DNA from 4 places in the Bacillus sp. SCT118 genome. Region 2 is predicted to be linked to each of the others. Evidence: predicted binding sites of a transcription regulator. Region 2 holds the regulator's gene; each other region holds the start of a gene.
What was found. The regulator Rex, encoded in region 2, represses fermentation and respiration genes when NADH is low (regulators of the CRP and FNR family bind a similar motif). The targets are predictions, from matches to a motif close to TTGTGAAATATTTCACAA.
Positions count from the first base shown of each region.

Region 1: ACQVGT_RS01990 (YwiC-like family protein) is a predicted target of Rex. The motif match lies at 1,814-1,831, and genes of this name have one in related genera.
Region 3: ACQVGT_RS19000 (L-lactate dehydrogenase) is a predicted target of Rex. The motif match lies at 2,476-2,493, and genes of this name have one in related genera.
Region 4: qoxA (cytochrome aa3 quinol oxidase subunit II) is a predicted target of Rex. The motif match lies at 2,565-2,582, and genes of this name have one in related genera.

Region 1 is NZ_CP191225.1:393,270-398,112, forward strand. Features, by position in the region: gene narK (nitrate transporter NarK) at 1-177, shown strand, start outside; gene fnr (fumarate/nitrate reduction transcriptional regulator Fnr) at 276-992, shown strand; gene ACQVGT_RS01990 (YwiC-like family protein) at 1,025-1,744, opposite strand; gene arfM (Crp/Fnr family transcriptional regulator ArfM) at 1,888-2,364, shown strand; gene ACQVGT_RS02000 (nitrate reductase subunit alpha) at 2,581-4,843, shown strand, end outside.
Region 2 is NZ_CP191225.1:3,400,018-3,404,860, reverse strand. Features, by position in the region: gene ACQVGT_RS17440 (ABC-F family ATP-binding cassette domain-containing protein) at 1-1,600, opposite strand, end outside; gene moaC (cyclic pyranopterin monophosphate synthase MoaC) at 1,726-2,238, shown strand; gene ACQVGT_RS17430 (redox-sensing transcriptional repressor Rex) at 2,235-2,882, shown strand; gene tatAY (sec-independent protein translocase protein TatAY) at 2,904-3,077, shown strand; gene tatC (twin-arginine translocase subunit TatC) at 3,084-3,848, shown strand; gene ACQVGT_RS17415 (YdiK family protein) at 4,080-4,271, opposite strand; gene ACQVGT_RS17410 (CPBP family intramembrane glutamic endopeptidase) at 4,268-4,843, opposite strand, start outside.
Region 3 is NZ_CP191225.1:3,710,581-3,715,423, forward strand. Features, by position in the region: gene ACQVGT_RS18995 (L-lactate permease) at 1-1,436, opposite strand, end outside; gene ACQVGT_RS19000 (L-lactate dehydrogenase) at 1,468-2,433, opposite strand; gene amyE (alpha-amylase) at 2,609-4,588, opposite strand; partial or broken gene ACQVGT_RS19010 (DUF6773 family protein) at 4,736-4,843, opposite strand, start outside.
Region 4 is NZ_CP191225.1:302,431-307,273, forward strand. Features, by position in the region: gene ACQVGT_RS01535 (galactokinase) at 1-280, shown strand, start outside; gene galT (UDP-glucose--hexose-1-phosphate uridylyltransferase) at 284-1,825, shown strand; gene ACQVGT_RS01545 (GlsB/YeaQ/YmgE family stress response membrane protein) at 1,892-2,137, opposite strand; gene qoxA (cytochrome aa3 quinol oxidase subunit II) at 2,652-3,617, shown strand; gene qoxB (cytochrome aa3 quinol oxidase subunit I) at 3,645-4,843, shown strand, end outside.

The DNA.
Region 1 (4,843 bases), 1.0 Mb from region 2:
GGCGGCTTTTTTCCTCCGCTCATATTGGCGAGTGTATTTCAGGCAACAGGCCAGTACGCGATCGGGTTTATGGCGCTTTCAGAGGTGGCATTAGCCAGCTTTGTCCTTGTCATATGGATGTATTGGCAGGAAAGAATGAAAACACACACGGAGAGAAACAGCCAGAGCATCAACTAACACTGGGGCATTCACAAGATTGTTAGTTTTTTCTCGATGGGTACAAATCAATTCACGTTACAATAAACACACAACGTGACTTTCTTCGAGGTGAGCTCATGAATTTTCTCTCTGTTCGACCATCTGATAGTGATCTTATATCCAGCGATCTGCATGAATTGCTGGAATCGATCAGCACGAAAAGAAAAATGGAAAAACACACGTATTTGTTTCGAGAAGGAATGGATGCAGAAGAGCTTTATCTGATTCAATCAGGACTTATTGAAATCGGCAAGCTGACATCTGACGGAAAAGACCTGACGCTTAGAATCTGCCAAAAGCATGATATCGTCGGAGAATTAACACTTTTCACTGAAGAACCGAGGTATATGCTCAGTGCAAAAGTGCTAGAGGATGGCGAGGTGCTCGTCATTAATAAAAATAAGCTGGAAAAAGAATTAATCCAAAACGGCGCTTTGACATTTGAGTTCATGAAATGGATGAGCACGCACCTCCGGAAGATTCAGTCCAAAATCAGGGATCTGCTTCTTCATGGCAAAAAGGGGGCGCTCTATTCCACCCTTATCCGTTTATCAAACAGCTACGGAGTGGAGCGAAGCGACGGCATTCTGATTAACATTGTCCTGACAAATCAGGATTTGGCAAAGTTTTGCGCGGCTGCACGGGAAAGCGTCAATCGTATGCTCGGAGATCTCCGTAAAAAAGGGGTTATTTCGATAGACGAATCCGGAAAAATTATTTTGCACAAGCGGGACTATTTACGATGTGAGATTGAGTGTGAAAATTGCCCGCTGGAGATTTGCAATATTGACTGAAAAAAACAAGGACAGCGGTGTCCTTGTTTTTTTCACCTTGTGATAAACAGGCACATGACGGCAAGAAAGAAGCAGGCATTCACGATTTCCAGAATGCCAATCGTTTTTACGGGCCAATCCCTTCCATGAAAAAACCATGCCCGCAAGCTGCTCGGGATAAAAGCGAGAAACGCCCATCCTGCTCCGAAAAGAGCGGATAAAAAGGGGAGCAGCAGGTGATATCCCCATGACCAGTATGCAAATGCCCTGTTTTTTCTTTCACGAATCACCGATTTCACATAAAAGGAACTCCCGATAAAAAATAAAGCAGACTGCAAGAAAATAAACCAAGCCCAGCCGTCGAGGGTTCCCATCCCCAGCCAGCAGCTCGCAAACCCGCCCGAACAAAAGAACAAGACACCTGCAACATCATTCAATAGGGCCCGTTCGTTTTTTCGGCGGGCAAAATACATATGTATGAAAAACAGCGGCAGTAAAGAAACGCCCACCCAGATGAGAGGCGGCTTATGAAAGACCGAGATCATCAAAAAGCAGCAGGCGGGAAAACCGTAATAACACATCCACTTTTGATATGGTTTGCTTTGTTTCTTTTTTAAGGCAAGCGTAACGGGATAAACCGCTAAGTATAGGAAAAGCCAACCAAGGAAGAGCGGAATATGCCAAATAACGGGGCCTCCCTTGACCATGCCGAGTAAAAATGGAAGCAGCAGCATCGCCCACGCGCCGTGCTGCTTCGGAATCAGCGCCTTCATCGAAATCCTCCTTTTTTCTTTCATTATAAATGCAGTCACCCTCCTGATAAGTGACATTCATCATACAGGCTGTGAAATACATCACTGCTGTACAGGCTCGATCGAGCTACACTAAAGCTATCCTTAGCACAGGAGGTTTTCCTATGAATCAGTGTGACTATTTATTATTTCTGAAACAACTTCCTATGTTTAATGAAGTGCCTCTATCCATTGTCGAAACCTTGCTGAAAAACGGCACGTTTATCCGCGGCTCATGTGATCAGTCTCCATCTTTTCTTCATTCTCAATCTGTTTATATTGTATTAAAAGGCAGTGTCCGTTTCATGGACACGAGGCTCCCTGAAGGATCGAAAACCGTTGCGCTGTGGGAAAAAGGCGATGTGTTTCCGATTGATGAAAAAGGCGGGCTTTATTTATCGCCCTTTATCTCAGTCAATGCCACTTCAGACATTCTGATTCTCAACATCCCATATTACATATTTAAGAAAATGATGTCTTATCATCCGCAGCTGCAAATGAACTTTTTGGCTATGCTTCAGCAAAATGTTTTTTGTTCCTATCAATTATTTTTGCGGTATCTGCATACATCACAGGATGAAAACGCTGAGCCCGGTTCTTAAATAGAGCCGGTTTTTTTGATCTTTGAATGAAAGGCGGCTAATGACCCAAGTGTCCTCCTGAACGCAGCCTTCCTCACATCCTGTGAAAATCCTTCCTTCTCCTTTGTGTGAACGTTTTGTGAAAAAAGCAGAGTGTGTGACATAGTTCACAAGGAAACACGCTGTCCCTGTTTATAGTGAACTTAGCATCACCTGACTCGGAAGGAGTGAACTCTCATGAAGAAAAAGAAAATGAGTCCGTTGTTTAGGAGATTGAATTATTTCTCTCCTATCGAACACCATTCAAATAAACATAGCCAAACCACCCGCGAAGATCGCGATTGGGAGAATGTATACAGAAACAGATGGCAGTACGACAAAGTCGTTCGCTCCACCCACGGCGTCAACTGCACGGGTTCCTGCAGCTGGAATATTTATGTGAAAAATGGAATTGTCACGTGGGAAGGACAAAACTTGAATTATCCTTCAACAGGCCCGGATATGCCTGATTTCGAACCGAGAGGCTGTCCGCGGGGGGCCAGTTTTTCATGGTATATCTACAGCCCGCTCCGTGTGAAATATCCATACGTGCGCGGTGTGCTGATCAATTTGTGGCGGGAAGCACTGCAAGAACATCAAAATCCATTGGAAGCCTGGAAATCGATCGTCGAAAACCCTGAAAAAGCGAAGTCCTATAAACAGGCGAGAGGGAAAGGCGGTTTTGTGCGCGCTGAATGGCCGGAGGTGCTGAAGCTGATTTCAGCCTCTCTGCTGTATACAGTGATGAAATACGGGCCTGACCGAAACGTCGGTTTTTCTCCGATTCCGGCCATGTCCATGATCAGCCATGCATCAGGCTCTCGGTTTATGTCGTTAATCGGAGGCCCTATGCTCAGTTTTTATGACTGGTATGCGGATCTTCCTCCGGCATCCCCGCAAATTTGGGGTGACCAGACGGACGTTCCGGAAAGCAGTGATTGGTACAATTCCGGCTATATCATCACATGGGGCTCCAACGTTCCGTTAACGAGAACGCCTGACGCGCATTTTTTGGCGGAGGCCCGCTATAAAGGCGCTAAGGTCATTTCGATCAGTCCGGATTTTGCGGAATCCTCAAAGTTCGCGGATGACTGGCTGAGTATTCGCCAAGGGACTGACGGGGCGCTTGCGATGGCGATGGGTCATGTCATTCTGCAGGAATTTTACGTGAACCAAGAAACTGAACGTTTTATTGAGTACGCGAAGCAATACACTGATTTTCCATTTCTCGTCACCCTGTCAAAAGAAAATGGCGTATACACAGCGGGACGGTTTCTGCATGCGAAGGACATCGGGCGGCAGACAAAGCATGATCAGTGGAAGCCTGCGGTTTGGGATGAACAAACAAGTTCATTTGCCATACCCCAAGGGACAATGGGATCGCGCTGGGACGGGCAGCAGAAATGGAACCTGCACATGATTGATGAAGAAACCGGGGAACCGATTGAACCCCGTCTCTCTGTGCTGGGAATAGAGGACGAAATCGGCACGGTGCGCATCCCGTATTTTTCAAATGACGGAAACAAAGTGCTCGAGCGGGATCTTCCTATTAAAAAAATGAACCTGAACGGCGAAGAAACGTACATCACGACCGTGTTTGACTTGATACTGGCTAACTACGGCGTGAACCGGGGCATCGGTAAACGATCGGCTGTCTCCTATGATGATCCTGAGCCGTTTACGCCTGCTTGGCAGGAACAAATGACAGGAATCAAAAAAGAAGCTGTCGTTAAGATTGCCAGAGAGTTTGCCCAAAATGCGATCGATACAGACGGCCGGTCCATGATTATCGTAGGGGCCGGCATTAACCACTGGTTCAACTCCGACACGATCTACCGAGCGGTGTTAAATCTTGTTTTACTTGTAGGCGCCCAAGGCGTAAACGGCGGAGGCTGGGCCCATTACGTGGGGCAGGAAAAGCTCCGACCTGCTGAAGGGTGGCAGACGATTGCAACTGCAAAGGACTGGGAGGGCGTGCCCAAGCTGCAAAACGGCACCTCATTTTTCTACTTTGCGACAGATCAGTGGCGTTATGAGGACCAGCCGATCAGTGATTTGGCATCACCGATTGCTGCGTCATCCCGCTACAAGCACCACGCTGATTACAATGTGCTGGCCGCGCGGCTGGGATGGCTTCCGTCTTACCCGACTTTCAATCAAAATGGCATCGATCTGTATAAAGAAGCTGAAAAAGCAGGGGCAGCAACACCCGAAGACGTAGGTGCGTACGTGGCCTCACAGCTCCAAGAGAAAAAACTGAAATTCGCGATTGAAGATCCTGATAATGAAGTGAATTTCCCAAGAAATCTCTTCGTATGGCGGGCAAATCTGATCTCAAGCTCAGGAAAAGGGCATGAATATTTTCTCAAGCATTTGCTGGGGACGACGAACGGTTTAATGAATGACGATAGCGACAGCATCCGCCCTGAAGAAATCAAATGGCGGGAGCAGGCGCCGGAAG
Region 2 (4,843 bases):
TTTTTTTCTCTGTATAATAATCGTAATCTCCCAGATACTCCTCTATATGGCTTGAAGAAAGCTCCAATACTCTTGTGGCGATTCTGTTAATAAAATATCTGTCATGTGAGACAAATAACAGTGTGCCTGGATAATCAATCAGCGCGTTTTCGAGAACTTCTTTGCTGTCTAAATCCAGATGGTTCGTCGGTTCATCAAGGATGAGAAAGTTGGCTTTTTGAAGCATCAGCTTAGCTAGAGCCAATCTTGCTTTTTCGCCTCCGCTCAGTGAATGAACTGGTTTCAGCACATCATCTCCGGAGAATAAGAAATTTCCGAGACACGTTCTGATTTCTTTTTCTGGGAGCCCGGGGTACTCGTCCCACAGCTCATCAAGGACACGTTTAGAGGAAGTCAACTCAGCCTGTTCCTGATCATAATAGCCGACACTGACATTTGAGCCGTATGAGATCGTTCCTTGATCTGGTTTTAGGGTGTCTATTAATGTTTTCAGCAATGTCGATTTACCAATGCCGTTAGGACCGACAAGCGCTGCGCTTTCTCCTCTTGTGAGCATGAATGACACTTCTGTTAAAAGCGGCGGCTGGTTTTCATAGCTGATTGTGAGATCCTGAACACGAAGGACTTCATTTCCGCTCTGTTTTGTAATATCAAAATGAAAGTTTGCGGATTTTTCATCGCCAAGCGGTTTTGACATGACTTCCATTCGCTCAAGCTGCTTTCTGCGGCTTTGCGCCCTTTTGGTGGTAGAGGCTCTCGCCAGATTTCGGTCTACGAAGTCCTGCAGCTTTGCAATCTCGTCCTGCTGCTTTTCATACATTTTAAGATCTTTTTCATACTGCGCGGCTTTTTGGTCGAGATAAGCGCTGTAGTTGCCGTGATACTTTTTGCTTTCTGCTCTTGATACCTCGTATACCTGGTTTACCACTTTGTCCAAAAAGTAGCGGTCATGCGAAACGATGAGGATGGCGCCTGAATAGCCTTGTAAATAATGCTCAAGCCAGGTAAGCGTATCAATATCCAGATGGTTTGTCGGCTCATCGAGAATGAGCAAATCAGGCTGTGTTAACAGAAGCTTACCTAAAGCCAGTCTTGTTTTCTGGCCTCCGCTGAGGCTTTGAACCTGTGTAGAATCGTCAAAATGGCTGAAGCCGAGACCATGCAGCACAGATCTAACATCCGCTTCATATTGATAACCGCCCTTATCTTTGAATTCCTGCTGAAGACGGTCGTAGGTTTTCATGATGCTTTCTAATTCACCCGGGTCAGCTGCCGCCATTTTTTCTTCCATAGCCCGCATTTCCTTTTCCATTGCTTTTAAGTGGTCAAAAACAGTCAGCAGCTCTTCTTTTATGGTAAGCTTAGAATCCAAGCCAGTATGCTGGGCGAGATATCCCATTGTAATATCTTTTGGTTTAATAATTTCGCCCTTTTCATACGAAAGCTGGCCTGCGATAATTTTAAGGAGCGTGGATTTTCCGGCGCCATTTCTTCCTACAATGGCGATGCGATCACGATTTCTGACTTCCAGCTTTATATTGTTTAAAATAGTATCAGCACCAAACGATTTGGACAGCTGATTAATTTGTAAGATCATCATATTATTTCACCTCTGCTATAATAAGTTAAGTGTAGCTTATGAACCAGAAGTCAGCAAACAATACATTGGCCATATAAGACATAGAGAAGAAAATAGTGTATGATCTGTTTAAGGAGCGTTTTAATATGAATGGATTTTCTCATTTTAATGAACAGGGCAGAGCCCAGATGGTGGATATCAGCGAAAAATCTTCGACTGTCCGTACTGCGGCGGCTGTTTCAAGCGTACACATGAAGAATGAGGTGTACGAGAAAATACAGAGTCACGATATCGGCAAAGGAGATGTACTGGCTGTCGCACAGGTGGCAGGCATTATGGCCGCAAAGCAAACGTCGAATATCATTCCGATGTGCCATCCGCTTTCATTGAGCGGGGTAGATATATCGTTTGACTGGAAAATAAAAGAAGCAGAAGTTATACTTCATATAAAAGCACAGGTCAAAACGAAAGGGAGTACAGGTGTGGAAATGGAAGCGCTCACTTCTGCATCGGTGTGCGCTCTTACCGTTTACGATATGTGCAAGGCCCTTGATAAGGGGATGGTCATCGGCCCTACTTTCTTGCTGGAGAAGACAGGCGGGAAAAACGGTGACTTTAAAAGAGAACTATCCGAGTATAATTTGGAGGACCAAAAATGAATAAGGATCAATCAAAAATTCCGCAGGCGACGGCGAAACGGCTGCCGCTTTACTATCGCTTTTTAAAGAATCTGCATGCGTCAGGAAAACAGCGTGTATCATCCGCTGAACTCAGTGATGCCGTAAAGGTTGATTCTGCCACGATTCGGAGGGATTTTTCCTATTTTGGAGCTCTTGGCAAAAAAGGATACGGATATAATGTGGATTATTTGCTGTCTTTTTTCCGAAAAACGCTTGATCAGGATGAGATGACAGACGTCATCTTGATTGGTGTCGGGAACTTGGGAACGGCATTTCTTCACTATAATTTCACAAAAAATAATAACACAAAAATTTCTATGGCTTTTGATATAAATGAGAGTAAAATAGGAACTGAGGTAGGCGGCGTGCCCGTCTATAACCTTGATGACCTTGAACAACACGTAAAAGATGAATCAGTTGCCATTCTTACAGTGCCAGCAGTTGCCGCTCAATCCATTACAGACAGATTGGTCGCATTAGGAATCAAGGGAATCCTTAATTTTACGCCGGCCCGTTTGAATGTGCCGGAACACATTCGAATTCATCATATAGATTTAGCAGTTGAGCTTCAGTCACTGGTTTATTTTTTGAAGCATTACTCAGTTTTAGAGGAAATCGAATAGAGGGAAAGGAGGAGCCCAAATATGCCGATCGGTCCTGGAAGCCTTGCTGTTATCGCAATCGTTGCTCTGATTATCTTCGGTCCCAAAAAGCTGCCTGAATTGGGGAAAGCAGCGGGAGACACACTTCGTGAATTCAAAAACGCTACAAAAGGATTAACGAGTGATGAAGAGGAAAAAAAGAAAGAAGATCAGTAAGTTAGGATGACACGAATGAAAGTGAATCAAATGTCGCTGCTGGAGCATATTGCTGAGCTTCGAAAACGGTTGCTGATTGTAGCGCTGGCGTTTGTCGTTTTCTTTATTGCTGGATTTTTCTTAGCAAAGCCGATTATTGTGTATCTGCAAGAAACAGATGAAGCGAAGCAGCTTACGCTTAACGCGTTTAACCTGACAGACCCGCTTTATGTGTTTATGCAGTTTGCGTTTATCATCGGCATAGTCCTGACCTCGCCGGTTATTCTTTATCAGCTTTGGGCTTTTGTGAGCCCGGGTCTCTATGAGAAAGAGCGCAAAGTAACGCTCAGCTACATTCCGATCTCTATTTTGCTGTTTTTAGCGGGCTTATCTTTTTCATATTATATTTTATTTCCTTTTGTTGTTGATTTTATGAAGCGGATCTCTCAGGACTTGAATGTCAATCAGGTGATCGGAATTAATGAATATTTTCATTTTCTTCTGCAGCTGACGATTCCGTTTGGACTGCTGTTCCAAATGCCGGTCATCCTCATGTTTTTGACCAGGCTCGGAATTGTGACACCGATGTTCTTGGCGAAAATCAGAAAGTATGCGTATTTTACGCTGCTGGTGATCGCAGCCCTGATTACACCGCCTGAGCTTCTGTCCCATATGATGGTCACAGTCCCGCTTTTGATTTTATATGAAATCAGTATTCTGATATCGAAGGCCGCTTATCGGAAAGCGCAGAAAAGCAGTGCTGCCGATCGGGACGTGTCTTCTGGGCAATAATAAAAAATCCATTTCTCATGCGAGAAATGGATTCAGCGTGTTGACAAACCCCCGCATTCGTTGTCAAGTCTGTGCGTTGGTGCTCACGAATGAAAACATTCGCTCCGCTCCAATGCTCGCCTTTCCTAGACTTCAAGGGTTTTCAATCACGCTGAAAATGACAAAATCCTAAAACGAAAGCCGTTTTAGGATTTAATTTGAATCCATTTCTCATTCAGAAATGGATTTTCTTTATTTTTGGTTCTTTTTGATTTTAAATGAAAAGGCGAACATCTTAAAAGAAATGCTGATGTTGTAAGCGGCGAACACCATCAGCAGGATGGAGTAAAATGACCACATGCTGCCTGGCGAGCTTGCGGCAAGATAAGTAAAGATGCACCCTACGGCAAAGTAGATCATTCCCCAAACTACCGGGTTTCTCATAAAAATAATCCTCCAATAATCAATTGCATTTGTGTGCTCTGCTGTTCAAGGTAATTCCGAACAGGCTCAAGCTGCATGATGACGACGAATGTATTCATCATTAAATGGGCGAAAATCGGCACCCATATCCGTTTTGTTCTCGCATATAAAAATGCAAATGTAAAGCCCATTGCTGTATATAGAAGGAGATGCTTCAAATCAGCGTGAACAATACCGAAGATAACCGAGCTGATCAGTCCTGCAAAAAAGAAATTCGTTTTTTCGTACAGCGCGCCGAAAATGATTTTTCTGAAGATGATTTCTTCTAATATAGGCCCGACGATGGAAGAAACGATAATCATGAGCGGGACTGCCTGAATGACATCCAGAATCGCTTGTGTATTTTCTGATTCTCTTCCGATGCCAAAAACATAATATTCAATAGAGCCTGCTATTCCTTGAGAGAAAAGGGCAATGAAAAAACCGGCTATCGCCCAAAGGATAGAAAGTCCGATTGAGTCCTTCTGTCCGTTTCGCAGCGTTTCTTTCGGAACGGTTCTCAGAATGAGCAGAACAATAAGGAGACAGGCGAT
Region 3 (4,843 bases), 310 kb from region 2:
AGCAAGTCTGAACCCGCACCGATCTGCGCTCCGGTGACAACCTGCAAATGGCCAAACAAAGCGTTATTGCTAACAACAGAACCTGTGATAAACACGCCAATCCAGCCGAGAACAGGACTGACAAACGGGAACAGGTCTCCTGTTTTCGCCAATGCTAACCCAATTGAAGAGCTGAGCCCTGCGAAGTTGGCCAGATTGGCAAAGCCCATCACGAAGCAGATCGTCATAATCGGCACCCACAGCTCTTTTCCTGTCTCCTTCAGGGAAGCAAAGGCATCCCGGGAGGAGAACTTTTTGCTGAACAGCCCTGTCACGATGACCGCCGCTAAAATCGCTGTACCAGTCGCTGACAGCAGATCAACTTTAAAGACTGCATCTAACGGCATGGCAGATGGCGCGATCGGCGGCATTTTCATAATTTGCTGATGCAGAAAAGGCATTTTGAACAGGAGCGTTGATTGATATAACAGTCCGCCTTCTTGAAAAAGCGCTTTGAAGGCAGGAAGGCTCCAGATGGTGATCGCCGCAGTTAAAATGTAGAAAGGAGACCATGCTTTCGCAATATCAGCGGCACGGTATGCCTTTTTCTCACTAGCATCGCCGGCCCCTTCCTCGCGGTAAATCTCTTTCGGCTGCCATTTGCGGAGGAAGAGGGCAAGCCCGCCCATGCTGAATAAGGCCGCCAAAATGTTTGCTAATTCCGGCCCGAGCACCGCCATTGTCAGTGTCTGAACCGCTGTATACCCACCGCTCACAACCAGAAGAGCGGGCCATGTCTGTTTGATTCCTTTCATTCGGTCTAATAAGAATACAAGCAGGAAAGGTATGAAAAATGAGATCATCGGCAGTGTCCACATCAATGTCCGTGACAGCTCAAGAGCAGACAAATCACCAATCTGCGCCCCTGTGATGACAGGAATCCCGATCGCCCCAAAGGCTCCGGAAGCTGCGTTTGCAATCAAGCAGAGCGCTGCCGCTTTTAACGGTTTAAAACCAAGTTCGACGAGCAGCGCCGCGCTGATCGCAATCGGAACACCAAAACCGGCCGCGCCTTCCAAAAACGCGTTAAAACAAAAACCAATTAATAATAGCTGTAATCGTTGGTCAGGCGAAATGCCGGCAATGCTGGACCGAATAATAGTAAATTTCCCGGTTTTCACCGCGATTTTATACAGCCACACCGCCATCAGGACGATGTAGCCAATGGGCCACAGCCCGCTCCCGATTCCTAGCAAAACAGAAGAAATCGCTTTTTCAACCGGCATGTGAAATGCCAAAACGGAGACGAAGAAACTGACGGCTAGAGTAAGAAACGCCGCAAGTATGCCTTTCATTTTCAAAACAGTTAAAGCCAAAAGAAAAAAGAGAATCGGAGTGAGCGCCACAAGTGCGCTCACATACTCGTTTCCAAACGGATCATACAACTGCTCCCACATTGACAATCAGCCCTTTACTCTAAAGTTGCGGTTAGTTGACTTTTTGTTCTGCAAAATGAGGTTTTAAAATGTTTTTAAGGACACCGGCGCTGTGAAGAAACTGTTCTTTTTCTTTCTCATTTAAGTTCAGCTCAGTGATACCTGCGATCCCTCCGCGGTTCACGACAGCCGGCACACCGATGTACACGTCATCTGCACCGTATTGCCCGTCCACATATGTGCTGACAGTTAATATGCTGTTTTCATTATGAAGAATGGCTTTTGTAATGCGAGCAAGACTCATCGCAACTCCATAATAAGTCGCGCCTTTTTTCTCAATGATATGGTAAGCTGCGTTTTTCACATCATCTACAATTTGGTCCAGCTCCTCTTGTTTGTACGCATCGTTTTTCTCAACGAGTTCACTGACCGGCACACCGCCGACATTCGCGCGGCTCCAAACAGGAAGCTCTGTGTCGCCGTGCTCTCCGATAATATGCGCGTGCACGTTTTGAGGCGCTGCGCCAAAGTATTCGCTCAGCATGAAACGGAATCTCGCAGAATCAAGTGTTGTGCCACTTCCGATCACCCGCTCTTTTGGCAGGCCGCTGAATTTCCATGTAGCGTAAGTCAGGATATCAACCGGATTTGTCGCGATTAAGAAAATGCCGTCAAATCCGCTCGCCATGACTTCACTGACGATGCCTTTGAAAATCTTCAAGTTCTTTTCTACTAATTCAAGGCGTGTCTCACCAGGTTTTTGGTTTGCTCCGGCGCAAATGCAGACAATATCAGCATCCTTGCAGTCTTCATATGTTCCGTAAGATGTTTTGACCGGTTGTGGCGCAAACGCCTTTCCGTGGTTTAAATCCATCACATCGCCCATTGCTTTTTCTTTATTTACATCAATGACCACAAGCTCATCTGTGATCCCTTGGTTAATTAACGCAAATGCATAACTGCTTCCAACAAAACCCGCTCCGATTAAAGCTACTTTATTTACTTGTTTGTTCATCATTAATCATCCTTCCAGGGTATGTTTCTCTTTGATGTCTTTTGTTTGTGAAGTATTTCACATTTATATTGTGCAACATTTCACAAACTTTTGCAAGAGAAAAGTTTTGTCTGATTTATGAACAAAAAAGAAACCATCATTGATGGTTTCTTTCGGTAAGTCCCGTCTAGCATTGCCCTCAATGAGGAAGAGAACCGCTTAAGCCCGAGTCATTATATAAACCATTTTGCACATAATCAAAGCCAGGCTGATTCTGACCGGGCACTTGGGCGCTGCCATTATTAAAAATCACTTTGGCGTTGGTTGTATCCGTGTCCGCGGGCAGCGTCAGCGTGTAAATTCCATCTGCATTTTTAGTCATTGGTTTTCCAGGCCAAGATCCGGTCAATTCAATTGCCCGGCCCCCATCATGTTTATAGATATAAGCATTTACTTGGCTCCAATGATTCGGATTTTGATAGCCGATGGTTTTGGCCGAAGCTGGATCTCTTTTAACAAAGCTGTATTCCTCGGTCTTCGTTACCCCATCACTGTTCGTTCCTTTTAATATGATGGTGTATGTTTTGCCAAATGGATCTCCTTTTCCGATTGTGAATTGATCTCCATCCTTAAACGCTGTCTCTGGTCCATTATTGATTTGATAAACGGCTTTTGTTGTATTCGCATCTGCACGCAAGGTAATCGTCAGTTGATCATTGAAAGAATGTGTTACACCTGTTTTGTAATTCTCAAGGAAAACATGAGGCGCTTTTGCAATATCATCAGGATAAAGCACAGCCACAGATCTGGCATTGATCGTGCCTGTCAGTTTACCATCGTTCACTTGAAATGAACCCGCCCCAGCTTTATTATCATACCTGCCATTAGGCAATTTTGTTGGCGTATTGATAGAAACAGAGGAAGAACCTGTATTTGCCAGCACAACGCCATGTGAGCCGCGCTGATTCATAAATATCTGGTTGTTTCCATTCGGGTTCGAGAGTTCCTCAGGCTGTCCAGCCATCACATTGTGAAATCTATTGACCGCAGTGATAGCCTGATCTTCAAATAAAGCACTCCCGCGATCGCCTATTTGGCTTTTCCCCGGGAATCTCACACCATTTCCGCCTCCCTCAGGTCTAGAAAAGAAAAGAGGCGTACTGCCTGAACGAGAAGCTATCACCGCCCAGCCTAAACGGATATCATCATCGCTCATCCATGTCGACTCTTCATCATCATTGGCATACGTATCATGCGACTCTACCCATGTCACTAGCTTGTCCGCAGACACATCTGATGCATAGTGGGAGATATTCGACACGCCCAGATTACGATTCTTTAAAGCGGACCTTATGGAATGCCCATAGTTAGACGCTGTCACATTCATATAATTCGCATAGGCAGCATCTCTTGAGGCACTATCCTGCAGGATTTCTCCGTATTGGAACTCTGCAGATGTATTTGTGATATTCGGCCAAAATTGACTGCCGTAACTCCCATCATCCGGAAGCTCTATATGTTTGGCGGCATCAAATCGAAAACCGTCTGCCCCGTCATTCAATGCTCTTTCTAAGAAACGTTTCAAATAGGACTGTACTTGTGTATTTTGTGTATTCCAGTCATACAGCCCGAGCAATGAATTCTGCGTGACATCCCATCGATCAGACCAGTTTTTAATTTGTGTGTTTCCATGTGTCCAGTTTGGAATACTCTTAATCTCATTGGAAATCGCGGCATAGTCACTGGTGGTATGATTGATGACCGCGTCAACAATGACCTTTATGCCATATTCTTCAGCGGCTGCACACATTTCTTTAAATTCTTGTTCAGTTCCTAAGTAACGGTTGCCAATTTGGTACGATGTCGGCTGATAGAGCCAGTACCAGTTCGACATGCTTTTATTTCCTTGGTTCCCTTCCTTTACTTGGTTAATCGGAGACGTCTGAATGGCTGTATATCCTGCATCATGAATATCCTTCATATTGTGTTTTAACGTATTAAACGACCAATTCCAAGCATGAAGAATGGTTCCGCTTTTGATCGATGGCGCTGTAAGCTCATTTGATTTGTTAGCCGTTTCAGCATTCGCAGCCGTTGGTCCTGCCAGAACCAAATGAAACAGCAATAAAAATCCAGCGAATAACGGCAGTAAAGAGGTTTTGAATCGTTTTGCAAACATTCTTGACACTCCTTATTTGATTTTTGAAGACTTACTTCGGAGTCAAAAATCCCTCTTACTTCATTCTTCCGCTTCCTCCTTTCAAACTGATGTGAAGACTGGAGAATTTTGTTAACGCTTACATTTTAAATTATCACAATCACTCTATCAAAACAACTTGGCAGAGTGAATACAAATCAATGTTCCTATAAAAAAAGCTGCCCGAAACTGTGAACGCTTCCCTCGCTTTCCAAACAAAAAAAGAAACCATCTATT
Region 4 (4,843 bases), 930 kb from region 2:
GTTAATGAAGGAATCCCACCTTTCATTGAAGGATGACTATGAAGTAACATGCCCTGAACTTGATGAGCTTGTGTTTGCGGCATGGGATCACGAAGGTGTAATTGGATCAAGAATGACGGGAGCAGGCTTTGGCGGATGCACCATCAGCATTGTAAAAGATGAGTTCGTTGATGATTTTATTCAGAAGGTTGGAGACAGATATCAAGAAAAAACAGGGCTCCGAGCGGACTTTTATGTCGCGGATATCGGAGAGGGAGCGAGAGAACTAAAGGGGGAGTGACATATGAGTATTATTGAACATCTGGAACAGCTGCTTGAGTATGGCCTGGAACGAAAATTGATTTCGATCTGGGATCGGGAATATACGAGAAACCGTCTTTATGAAGCGCTGGGCATCACACATCCCGAGCCGGTCTCCGGGACCAGCATCAAGCAGTCACAAAGCCTGCCGGACTTGCTTGCTCCCATCTATAAATGGGCTGCCGAAACCGGCCGAATGGAAGCGGATACAGATACGTACCGTGACCTGCTCAGCGCAAAGCTGATGGGCTGTTTTGTACCTGCCCCGTCCGAGGTCATTCGCAAATTTGAAGAGACAAAAGCATTATACGGCCCAAAACAGGCGACAAAGGAATTCTATCAATATTCAGAGGATGTCTATTATATACGGACTGACAGAATCGCCAAAAATGTTCATTGGACGGTGCCGACCGAATATGGCGAGCTGGAAATGACCATTAACCTATCAAAGCCTGAAAAGGACCCGAAAGCGATTGCGGCTGCAAAAGAGCAGGAACAGACAAATTATCCGATGTGTTTGCTGTGTAAAGAAAATGTCGGCTTCGAGGGAAGCGTGAATCATCCAGCCCGGCAAAATCACAGAATCATTCCGGTCATCCTTGAGGACGAACAATGGTTCCTGCAATTCTCGCCATATGTCTATTATCCAGAGCACTGTATTGTCTTAAAAGGTGAACATGAACCGATGGAGATCAGCAAAAAAACATTTGAAAGGCTGCTGTCATTTCTTGGCCAATATCCGCATTATTTTATCGGTTCAAACGCGGATCTGCCGATTGTCGGCGGCAGCATCCTAAGCCATGATCATTTCCAAGGCGGCGCGCATGATTTTCCAATGGCACGTGCAGAAGCGGAAGACGTTTATGAATTAAATGATTATCCCGGCGTGTCGCTGGGCTTAGTGAAGTGGCCGATGTCTGTGCTCAGGCTCCAAGGAGACGAACCGGGTCATGTCGCCGAAGCTGCTGACCATATCTTCCGCACGTGGCAGACGTATTCCGATGAAAAAGCCGGCATTGCCGCCTATACAGGCGATACGCCCCATAATACGGTCACACCGATTGCGCGGCGCAGGGGAGACTTGTACGAACTCGATATCGTACTGAGGAACAACCGGACGGATGAGGAGCATCCCTTAGGGATATTTCATCCCCATAAGGAAGTTCACCATATTAAAAAAGAAAATATCGGCCTGATTGAGGTCATGGGATTGGCGATATTGCCGGGCCGCTTACAGGAGGAAATGAAAGAAACAGCAGCGGCGCTATGCTCTGCTGATCCGAAAACAGCTTTAGAACAAAATCCGCTCACGGCAAAACATAGTGAGTGGGCTATTCGGATGATGGAAAAAAGAACCATAACAAAAGAGAATGCAGATCTAGTCATAAAAGAAGAGCTGGGACATGTATTCGCTCGCATTCTTGAACACGCCGGTGTGTTTAAACAGACAACGGAAGGAAAACAGGCCTTCAGAAGGTTTATCGACCAGTTGGGCGTCAAACCAGTCAAAAGCCTCAACCGCTAGGTTGAGGCTTTTTCGATTTTTATGGCAAAACAAACACCCAAAGCGCATACGCTTCGGGTGCTGCTTTTATCCTCTTTTTCTGGTTAACAGGCTTACTAGAAAGACAACAATGGCTGCGCCGATTACCGCTGGAATAATGGCAAATCCGGCTAGGTGCGGCCCCCATGTTCCAAGCAGCCCGTGTCCGATCCAGGCGCCAATAAGACCTGCGATCATAGACCCGATAATTCCTCCGGGCATATCTCCTTTTACAAACAGGCTTCCAAGCCATCCGATAATAATAGCGACGATAAGTGAAATAAGAAAACTCATCATTCAACACATCCTATTTTTTATTTATTTGCTTATATCATTCCTCTTTTTTGTATAAGATAAACAACTGGATGCTCTCATTAAAAAATACGGACAATTCAGAGCATATTGGCTCTTCATTGCGCCTTTTCTTTCAATATTTGATGCGTTAAAATGGTAACCGTGTGAAAAGATGCTAGACAAGGAAAAAATAATTCCTATCTAGAAAGTTTAACAAAATGAAATTTTTGATTGACCTAAGTTTTTTATTGTGGTAAACCTTTATTTGTCAGAATTAGTTCTTCATCATCTTTTCTTACTTATATGCGGAAATAACTAGAAACTTTTCATCTTAAGCGATAGATGTGAATAAAGTTGGAGCGATTTTTGTCGATTTTATGACATTTAAGCGAAAATGGGATGAAGTTTATAAAAAAATAAAGCTAATATGTGAAGTTTTTGATAGCATAACAAAGTAGAGAAAAGATTTTGAGGAAGTATGCACTTCAGATTTATTACATCAATAGGAAGGATGGTGATCTTCTTGTTCAGAGCATTAAAACCGTTGCTTGTATTAGCGCTGTTAACTGTGGTTTTCGTCCTTGGGGGATGCAGCAATGCTTCAGTACTAGATCCGAAAGGACCTGTAGCTGAACAGCAAAGTGATTTAATCCTGTTATCTATCGGATTTATGCTGTTTATCGTCGGGGTCGTCTTTGTTCTATTTACCATTATTTTAGTAAAATACCGCGACCGTAAAGGCAAAGATAATGGATCTTATAACCCAGAAATTCACGGTAACACGTTTTTAGAAGTAGTCTGGACAGTGATCCCAATTTTAATCGTCATTGCACTTTCTGTGCCAACCGTACAGACGATATATTCGTTAGAAAAAGCTCCTGAAGCAACAAAAGACAAAGAGCCTCTTGTTGTTTATGCTACTTCGGTAGACTGGAAATGGGTATTCAGCTACCCTGAACAGGATATTGAAACGGTCAACTACTTAAACATTCCTGTCGACCGCCCGATCTTGTTCAAAATCTCATCTGCAGATTCAATGGCTTCGCTATGGATTCCTCAGCTTGGAGGACAAAAATATGCGATGGCAGGAATGCTGATGGATCAATACTTACAGGCTGACAAAGTGGGTACTTACGAAGGCCGCAATGCGAACTTCACAGGTGAACATTTTGCGGACCAAGAGTTTGATGTGAATGCAGTCACAGAAAAAGACTTTAACAGCTGGGTGAAAAAGACTCAGAACGAGGCTCCTAAGCTGACAAAAGAGAAGTATGATGAATTGATGCTTCCTGAAAATGTGGACGAATTAACGTTCTCTTCTACTCACTTGAAATACGTTGATCACGGACAAGACGCTGAGTACGCGATGGAGGCGCGCAAACGCCTTGGCTATCAAGCCGTTTCACCGCACTCTAAAACAGATCCGTTTGAAAACGTAAAGAAAAACGAATTTAAGAAGTCTGATGATACAGAAGAATGATATTGATCAGGAAAGGAGGAAGCCTGCATGAAATTCAAATGGGACGAATTTTTCGTAACTGGTGACCCATTAATTCTGGGCGCACAAGTTTCCATTGCGCTTTCAACCATTGCCATTATTTTTGTACTGACTTACTTCAAAAAGTGGAAATGGCTGTGGTCTGAATGGATAACTACTGTTGACCATAAAAAACTCGGAATCATGTACATTATATCTGCTGTAATTATGTTATTCCGCGGCGGTGTCGACGGTCTGATGATGCGTGCCCAGCTAGCGCTTCCGAATAACAGTTTTTTAGACTCAAACCACTATAATGAAATTTTTACAACTCACGGTACAATCATGATCATCTTCATGGCGATGCCGTTCTTAATCGGTCTTATCAACGTTGTTGTGCCTCTTCAAATCGGTGCCCGCGACGTTGCGTTCCCTTACTTGAACAACCTGAGCTTCTGGACGTTCTTTGTAGGGGCGATGCTTTTCAATATTTCTTTCGTTATCGGAGGTTCTCCGAACGCAGGCTGGACGAGTTATATGCCGCTTGCAAGTAACGACATGAGCCCTGGGCCGGGTGAGAACTACTACCTCCTCGGACTTCAGATTGCCGGTATCGGTACCCTGATGACAGGGATCAACTTTATGGTAACAATCTTAAAAATGAGAACAAAAGGCATGACATTAATGCGTATGCCAATGTTCACATGGACAACACTGATCACAATGGTTATTATCGTGTTTGCGTTCCCTGTACTTACAGTAGCATTAGCACTTTTATCATTTGATCGTTTGTTTGGCGCTCACTTTTTCACATTGGAAGCAGGCGGTATGCCGATGCTTTGGGCTAACTTGTTCTGGATTTGGGGACATCCTGAAGTATATATCGTTATTCTTCCGGCGTTTGGTATTTTCTCAGAAATCATCTCAAGCTTTGCAAGAAAACAATTGTTTGGTTACAAAGCGATGGTTGGTTCTATTATCGCCATCTCTGTATTGAGTTTCTTAGTTTGGACTCACCACTTCTTCACAATGGGGAACAGTGCGTCCGTTAACTCATTCTTCTCAATTACGACAATGGCAATCTCAATCCCAACCGGGGTTAAAATCTTTAACTGGCTCTTTACAATGTATAAAGGCCGAATCAGCTTTACAACACCTATGCTGTGGGCGCTTGCGTTTATTCCTAACTTCGTTATCGGCGGGGTTACAGGGGTTATGCTTGCGATGGC